2 regions of the Luteimonas yindakuii genome follow, and region 2 is predicted to be linked to the other one. Evidence: predicted binding sites of a transcription regulator. Region 2 holds the regulator's gene; the other holds the start of a gene.
What was found. The regulator FliA, encoded in region 2, starts transcription of late flagellar genes. The targets are predictions, from matches to a motif close to TAAAGTTTNNCNNNCNNNGGCCGATAA.

Region 1: E5843_RS08055 (GGDEF domain-containing protein) is a predicted target of FliA. The motif match lies at 2,725-2,751, and genes of this name have one in related genera.

Annotation. Positions count from the first base shown of each region.
Region 1 covers NZ_CP039383.2:1,759,923-1,764,129, forward strand. The annotation lists gene pgaC (poly-beta-1,6-N-acetyl-D-glucosamine synthase) at 1-672, shown strand, start outside; gene pgaD (poly-beta-1,6-N-acetyl-D-glucosamine biosynthesis protein PgaD) at 669-1,109, shown strand; gene E5843_RS08055 (GGDEF domain-containing protein) at 1,149-2,708, opposite strand; gene E5843_RS08060 (surface-adhesin E family protein) at 2,827-3,225, shown strand; gene argH (argininosuccinate lyase) at 3,403-4,207, opposite strand, start outside.
Region 2 covers NZ_CP039383.2:1,547,137-1,551,343, reverse strand. The annotation lists gene flhF (flagellar biosynthesis GTPase FlhF) at 1-735, shown strand, start outside; gene E5843_RS07095 (P-loop NTPase) at 722-1,591, shown strand; gene E5843_RS07090 (RNA polymerase sigma factor FliA) at 1,588-2,340, shown strand; gene cheY (chemotaxis response regulator CheY) at 2,369-2,761, shown strand; gene E5843_RS07080 (protein phosphatase CheZ) at 2,758-3,366, shown strand; gene E5843_RS07075 (chemotaxis protein CheA) at 3,371-4,207, shown strand, end outside.

The sequences.
Region 1 (4,207 bases), 210 kb from region 2:
ATCAAGCGCGCGCAGCGCACCTATGGCCGGCTGTTCACCGTGTCGGGAGTGATCTGCGCGTTCCGCCGCACCGCACTGCACGAGGTCGGCTTCTGGTCCGACCGCATGGTCACCGAGGACATCGACATCTCCTGGCGGCTCCAGCTCGCCGGCTGGGACATCCGCTACGAGCCCAACGCGATGTGCTGGATCCTGATGCCGGAAACCATTCGCGGACTGTGGTCGCAGCGGTTGCGCTGGGCCTGTGGCGGCGTCGAGGTCCTGTTGGACCATGGCCGCAATGTCCTTGCCTGGAAGAAGCGCCGCCTGTGGGGTGTGCTGGCCGAGTACATGCTGAGCCTGACGTGGGCCTACATCATGCTGGCGATCATCGTGCTCTGGCTGGTGGGCCAGTTCGTCCAGCTGCCGCCGGCCTGGCACGTGGAGAGCATCCTGCCGCGGTGGCACGGGGTGATGCTGGCGACGGTATGCATGCTGCAGTTCGCCACCAGCCTGATGATCGAGCGCCGCTACGAAGAGAAGATGGGCCGCCACTTCTACTGGGTGATCTGGTACCCCATCGCGTTCTGGATGCTGGGCATGCTGACCGCGGTCGTCGCGCTTCCGCGCACACTCCTGCATCGGCCACGGCGCGCGGCCTGGGTCAGCCCGGACCGGGGAGTGACCGCATGACGCCTCCCATCATCGACCACCGCCGGCAGCGCAGCCGCGGAAGACAGGTCGCCTCCAGCGCACTCACCGCCGCCGCCTGGGCCGTCTACGCTTCGCTGTGGTTGCCGCTGCTCACCGCGGTGGCCTGGTACGCGGGCGTGCGGACTGCGTATTCCCACATCTACCTGAAACAGCACGAAGTGGACGCCTTCCTGCTGCTGTGGGTACCCGCGATCGCGCTCGGGTGTGGCGTGTTGCTGATCGGCTGGGCGGAATACAACCGCATCCGGTTCTCGAAGAAAGACCGGCGACAGCGCCGCTCCGAGGTGCACGCCGACACCGTGAGCGCCGGGCTGGGCGTCAGCGCGGCGCTGGCCGCCAGGATGCGCAGCGGTCGCATCACCCGGGTCGCGCTGGACCAGGATGCGAATCCGACAGGGGTGGATACCGCGGGCTGACTGCCCGCGATCTCGTGGAACCGGCGCGGGGGCCGACTCTCAGGTGCGTCCGGGCCCGGGACCGGGTGCGTCGTCGGCGGCGATGCTCCGGTCCTTGCCCGCGCGCTTGGCCTGGTACATGGCGAGGTCGGCGCGCTTGAGCAGGGCATCCAGCGCCTCGCCCGGCGCCGACAGCGCGACACCGGCGCTGAAGGCGATGGTGATCCGCGCACCCTCGTGCTGCAGTGCGCGGTGTTGCAGCACGGTGCGCAGCCGGGCCAGCGCGGCCAGTGCCTCCGGCAGGGGCGTCTCCGGCATCAGCACCACGAATTCCTCGCCACCGAAGCGCGCGATGACATCGCTGGCACGCAGGGTCAGGCGCGCGACCTCCACCACGTGGCGCAGGGCGGCATCGCCGCCGAGATGGCCATGGGCGGCATTGAGTGCCCGGAAATCGTCGAGGTCGAGCATGGCCAGGCACAGCGGGCGGCCATCGTGTGCGGCCGCGGCAACGGCGTCGAAGCGCTCCTCGAACCCGCGACGGTTGAGGCAGCCGGTCAGCTGGTCCTCGCGGGCCTTGCCGGCGGCGTCGCGCAGTTTCTGTTCCAGCTGCTGGATATGCCGTTCGCGCGCCTCGACTTCATGGCGAGCGGCGAGCAGGTCGTCGCGGGCACGCAGGGCCTGCGCCTGCACGCGGGCGGTGTCGACCAGCACGTCGTCGAGCATGTGCTGGAGGTCGGTGATGCTGCGCGCCTCGCGCACGCGCAGCGCGTGGCGGGTGATGCGGTCGTGGAACTCGCCGGTGTCCACCGCCATGCCGTCCAGCCGCTCCACGAAGGCGGCCATCATGTCCTTCATCGCGCTGCGCGAATCGGCAATGCCCTGTCGCAGCAGCCCCTGGCGGTAGATCACGTCCCGCAATTCGGCGCGGGCCGACTGCAGCGACTGCCGGTCCATCGGCCCGCCGAGCAGCCCGCGCACGCGGGTGATCTGCCCGTGCAGCCAGCTGCGCTCGTCGAGCAGTTCGCCGATGTTCTCCAGCAGCAGCTCGAACAGGCCCACCAGCATCGCCAATTGCTCGTCGGCGTCTTCCGCGTACAGGCCCACGCGCGTGCACAGGCCGGCCAGCTGCCGTGTCAGCGCGCCGAGATCCTGCCCGGGGCGCCATTCGCGCACGCGGGTGGCGAGCGCCCCGGATTCCTCGGCAAGAGCGGGCGCCCGCTGCAGCAACGCACCCATCGCCACGCCCAGCACCTGCCGCAGTGCTTCGCGCAGGCGCTCGGCATCGGTGGCCGACGCCGGTTCCAGTTCGATGCAGCGGATGTACTTGTCGATCAGCTGCCGCATCGAACGGCCGTAGCCGACCCAGTCCCCGGCCGCGCAGGCCGCCTGCAGGTAGCGCCCCATATCGCCGAGTTCGTCATGCAGCCCGGCCATGCCATCGGCGAATGCGGCCAGCAGCAGCGGCGGCTGGTCGGCCGGGGCGAACAGCGCACGCAGCTCGGTGCTGCCGATGGGCTCGGCGCGCCGCGTGGACATGGCGCTGCCGGGGCGGCTGCGGGTGCTGTTGGCGGGATCGGGCATGGCGATGGCCAGTGCGTGGCGGCGGAGTCGCCGCATGGCGGCAGGCCCTCGGCTATCGGCCGCCCACCGCTGAAGTTGAGCCGGCCCGGGCGCGCCCGGGTTGTGCCGCCGTGGCCGCGGCCTAGACTCGGCGTATTTCATCCTGGTGCGAACGATGACGCGACTGCCGCCCCTGCTTGCATCGCTGGCCCTGCTGGTCACCGTGGCGCACACGGCCCAGGCGGCGCGCTGGCTGCATGTGGCCACCACACCGGGCGAAACCGTGGTCGAGATCGACGCCGACGCCATCAGCGGCAGCGGCGAGCAGGTGCAGGTGTGGGTGCGCTATCTGTTCGGGCCCGACGCCGGGCGCGTGGTTGCCGGCCAGGTCGCACACCAGGCGGTGACACTGACGCGGGTCGATTGCGGGACACGCAGCAGTGGCGTGCTGGAGTCCGGGTATCACGATGCCTCGGGCCGGGTGCTGCGGCGCCAGGCGTACGACGCACCGCGGATGGAGCCGATCCGCCAGGGCAGCACGATGGAGGCGGTGGCCGAGCAGGTCTGCGGCTAGCGGCGCGGCGGCGGCAGAGCCCCGCATCCGGTCCCCCGCACCACCTTCCTCCGGAGAAGGTGCCTGCCACACAGCCCCCGGCCGGTATGGGTCGAATCGCGCGAGCGTCGCGCGGCGAAGCCGACGGTCGCAATCCGGAAGCCCGGCGACATCCGGACGAGGCCCCGCATGGCGCACTCAGCCGTGCGCGACCCTGCCCGGCACCTCCAGCGCGTCCAGCCGCGCGCGCAATTCGTCCAGCCGCAGGTTCGCCGCCGCCCCGGGCGAGACGCGCGCGGCCAGGCTGGCTTCCGGCGTGCGTCCCTCCCCCGCCTGCTCCATCGATGCCGCCGCCGCGCGGTAGGCATCGCGGAACGGCACCCCGGAGGCGGCCTGCTCCACCGCCACGTCGGTGGCATACATGCCCGCATCCATCGCCGCGCGCATGCCGCCGGGCTTCCATTCGAGGTTGGACAGCAGCGCCGGCAGCAGCTCCAGCGCGGCCAGGCCGCGACCGAAGCCGTGGAAGATCGCGCCCTTGGACGCCTGCAGGTCGCGGTGGTAGCCGGAGGGCAGCGACAGCAGCTGTTCGATCTCGGTGCGCGCGGCGGCCACGCTGGCGTGGGTGGCGCGCATCAGTTCGACGACGTCGGGGTTGCGCTTGTTCGGCATGATCGAACTGCCGGTGGTGTACTGCGCCGGCAGGGCCACGAAGCCGAATTCGGCCGCGGTGAACAGCGACAGGTCCCATGCAAGGCGGCGCAGGTCGAGGGTGGCCGAGCCGAGGGCTTCCAGGGCGGCCAGTTCGAACTTGCCGCGCGAAAGCTGCGCGTAGATCGGGCTGACCTGCATGCGTGAAAAGCCGAGCGCGGCGGTGGTGTGCTCGCGGTCCAGCGGCAGGTTCACGCCGTAACCGGCGGCAGTGCCGAGCGGATTGGCGTCGACCAGCGCCAGCGTGTCGAGCGCACGCCGGGCGTCGTCGATGAACGCCTCCGCCCAGCCG
Region 2 (4,207 bases):
GACACCCCTGAACACCGCGCCCGCGGGCTGATGCTGGGCCTGATCTCGCGCAAGCTGCCGATCTGCCCGGTCGATCCGCTGCACGAGGCCGGGGTGATCGCCCTGGTCGGTCCCACCGGCGCCGGCAAGACCACCACGATCGCCAAGCTGGCCGCGCTGTACGCCGCCCAGTACCAGCCGCGCGACGTCGCGCTGGTGACCACCGACACCGCGCGCATCGGTGGCCGCGAACAGCTGCACAGCTACGGCCGCCAGCTCGGCATCGCCGTGCACGAGGCCGACAGCGAGGCCAGCCTGCTGCAGCTGCTGCAGAAACTGCAGGACTACCGGCTGGTGCTGGTGGACACCGCGGGCCTGAGCCAGCGCGACCGCGCACTGGCCGGCCAGCTCAACTGGCTGCGCGCCGCGCGCCAGGTCCGCACGTTGCTGGTGTTGCCGGCCAACACCCACTTCGCCGACCTCGACGAAGTGGTGCGCCGCTTCGAGCACGCGCGCCCGCAGGGCGTGGTGCTGACCAAGCTCGACGAGACCAGCCGCCTCGGCAGCGCGCTGTCGGTGGTGGTCGACCACCAGCTGCCGCTGACCTGGACCACCGACGGCCAGCGCATCCCGGAAGACCTGAGCCGGGCCAATGCCGCCCATCTGGTGCTTCGCCTTGAAGATCTCCGCCGCGATGCCGATAAGCCCATGGCATCCGAGCATTCCGCCCCGGAGCACACCCATGCTGTCGCCTGAGACCCTGCCGCCGATGTCCGTCGCCGTCCCGCCCGCACTCCAGCCCGTGCGCACCCTCGCCGTCACCGGTGGCAAGGGCGGCGTGGGCAAGACCAACGTGTCGGCGAACCTGGCGATCGCGCTATCGGAGCTCGGCAAGCGCACGCTGCTGCTGGATGCCGACCTCGGCCTGGCCAATGTCGACGTGCTGCTGGGGCTCTCGCCGCGCCACACGCTGGCCGACCTCGTCGCCGGGCGCTGCAGCCTCGACGAGGTGATCCTGGAAGGCCCGTCGGGGGTGATGATCGTCCCCGCCGCCTCCGGCCGCCGGCACATGGCCGAACTCCGTCCCGCCGAACACGCAGGCCTGGTCAACGTCTTCAACGATCTGCAGCGCGACCTCGACATGCTGGTGGTCGATACCGCTGCCGGGATCACCGATTCGGTGCTCACCTTCTGCCAGGCCGCGCAGGACACGCTGGTCGTGGTCTGCGACGAGCCGGCCTCGATCACCGACGCCTATGCGCTGATCAAGGTGCTCGCGCGCGAGCGTGGCGTCGGCCAGGTACAGGTGGTCGCCAACATGGTGCGCAGCCCGCAGGAAGGCCGCGGCCTGTACGAGAAACTGTCGCGCGTGTGCGAGCGCTTCATCGGTGACGTGTCGCTGAACTATCTCGGCGCGGTGCCGCAGTGCGAGTGGCTGCGGATGTCGGTGCAGCGCCAGCAGGCCGTGGTGCGCGCCTATCCGGCGAGCCCGTCGGCGCGTGCGCTGACCGAGATCGCCCGCCGCACCGCCCGCTGGCAGGCGCCGACCGCGCCGCGCGGCCATGTCGAGTTCTTCGTCGAGCGGATGCTGCGCCAGGGAGTGCCGGCATGAGCATGGCCGCCCGCCACTACCAGGACATCCAGCGCAGCAACGCGCCCGATCCCATCGTCCAGCACGCCGAACTGGTGCGCCGTATCGCCCATCACCTGGCGGCGCGGCTGCCGGCCAGCGTGGAGATCGACGACCTCGTCCAGGCCGGCATGATCGGCCTGCTCGAGGCCTCGCGCAGCTATGACGCCGAACAGGGCGCGTCGTTCGAGACCTATGCCTCGATCCGCATCCGCGGTTCGATGATCGACGAGATCCGCCGCGGCGACTGGGTGCCGCGTTCCGTGCACCGCCGCGCACGCGAAGCCGCTGCAGCGATCCGCGCGATCGAGCAGGCCAGTGGCCGCGCCGCGGCCGCACAGGAAGTCGCCGACAAACTCGGGCTGCCGCTGGCCGACTACATGCGCCTGCTGGAGGACGCCGCGCGCGGCCAGGTGCTGAGCCTGGATTCGCATGTCGAGGACCATGGCGAGGTCGAGCCCGCGCGGCGCGGCGGCCCGACCCCGCAGGACGCGCTGGTGCGCGGCGAGTTCGGCCGCGAACTCGCCGCCGCGATCGGCCTGCTGCCGGAACGCGAGCAGCTGGTGCTGTCGCTGTACTACCAGCAGGAACTCAACCTCAAGGAGATCGGCGCGGTGCTCGGCGTCAGCGAATCACGCGTGTGCCAGATCCATGGCCAGGCGGTGGTGCGGCTGCGCGGGCGCCTGACCGCGTTCGAACTCGCGGACACCGGCATCGGCGACGACGACTGATGCCTACGGTTTTACTGGAGCCCCACTTTTGAACAAGAACATGCGCGTCCTGATCGTCGACGATTTCTCGACGATGCGCCGGATCATCAAGAACCTGCTGACCGACCTCGGCTTCAACAACACCGTCGAGGCCGAGGACGGCCACAGCGCGCTGGCGGTGTTGCGCCAGGACGCGGTCGAGCTGGTGATCACCGACTGGAACATGCCCGGCATGACCGGCATCGAACTGCTGCGCGCGATCCGCGCCGACGCCGCGCTGCGCGCCCTGCCGGTGCTGATGGTGACCGCGGAAGCCAAACGCGAGCAGATCATCGAGGCGGCACAGAACGGGGTGAACGGCTACATCATCAAGCCGTTCACCGCGCAGACCCTCGAGGAGAAGCTCAACAAGGTCTTCGAACGCCTCGGGGGCGGTGCTTGAACACGCCGGTGGTCGACGACATCCCGGTTGCACGCCTGCTGCAGGACGCACTCGACGCGCTCGAACGCGGCGACGAGGACGCCTGGCGCCAGCACGTGGATGCGATCGCCGCATCGCGCACGCATACGCTGGTCAACGGCCTCGGCCGCCTCGCGCGCGAACTCGAACAGGCGCTCGATGCCCTGCCCCCGGCGCCGTCCGGCGGCAACCTCGACGATGCCTGCGCGCGCCTCGACCATGTGGTGGCGATGACCGAAGAGGCCACGCACCGCACGCTCGACCTGATCGACGACAGCCGCGCGCTGGTCGCGCGCCTCAAGGACGGCCCGCTGGACGAGACCCAGGCCGGTACCGTGGAAGCGCTGCGCGACAACCTGCGCGAGATGGCGCTGGCGCAGAGCCACCAGGACCTGGGCGGGCAGATCATCCGCCGCGTCGCCTCGATCGTGCGTGGCGTGCACGAGGGCTTCGGCGAGCTCGGCCTGCCGCCGAAGGACGAGCCGGCCTGCGACGAACGCGGCCATGGCCCGGCCGTGCGCGGGCTGGATGCCGGCACCGTCGGCCAGAGCGACGCCGACGACCTGCTGTCGAACCTGGGCCTCTGACGCGGTGAACGCCTCGCCGGAAATCGCCGCCGACTTCGTGCTCGAAGCACGCGAGCTGCTCGACGACCTCGGCGGGCAGCTGGTCGCGCTGGAGCAGACGCCGGGCGACCGCGAACAGTTGAACGCGGTGTTCCGCGCGTTCCATACCCTGAAGGGTGGCGCCGGCTTCCTCGGCGTCACCCCGCTGGTGGAACTCTGCCACGCCGCCGAGGAGACCCTGGGCGCCGCGCGCAGTGGCCACGCCACGCTGGAGCCGCGCCATTTCGATGCGGCGCAACAGTCACTGGACTGGCTGCAGGCGATGGTCGACGCGATCGAGAACGGCGGCGACGTCCCGCGCGCCCCGGCCGCGGTGGTCAATGGTTTCTCGCTGGGTCCGGTCGCCACGGCGTCGGGGCTCGCCCCCGCCGCCAACGGCGAGATGATCGGCGACGACGAATTCGAAGCGCTGCTCGACCAGTTGCACGGCAATGCGGCACCGGGCGCGGGCAGTGCAGTTGCCAGTGGCGAACCGATCAGCGACGACGAGTTCGAGGCGCTGCTCGACCAGCTGCATGGCTCGGCGCCTCCCGGTGCGGCTGTGCCTGCCGCCGTGGCCACGCCGGCACCCCTGCGACCGCCGCCGGCGCCCGTCGCCGTGCCGCCCAGGCCCGCCGCGCCGCAACCGGCTAATGCATCGGCCAATGCCGAGCGCGAACACACCGTGCGCGTGGACACGCGACGCCTCGATGCGATCGTCGACCTCGTCGGCGAACTGGTGCTGGCGCGCAACCGCCTCAAGACCCTGCGTGCGCGGCTGCGCGACGAGGAACTCGACCGCGCCGTCAGCACGCTCGACAAC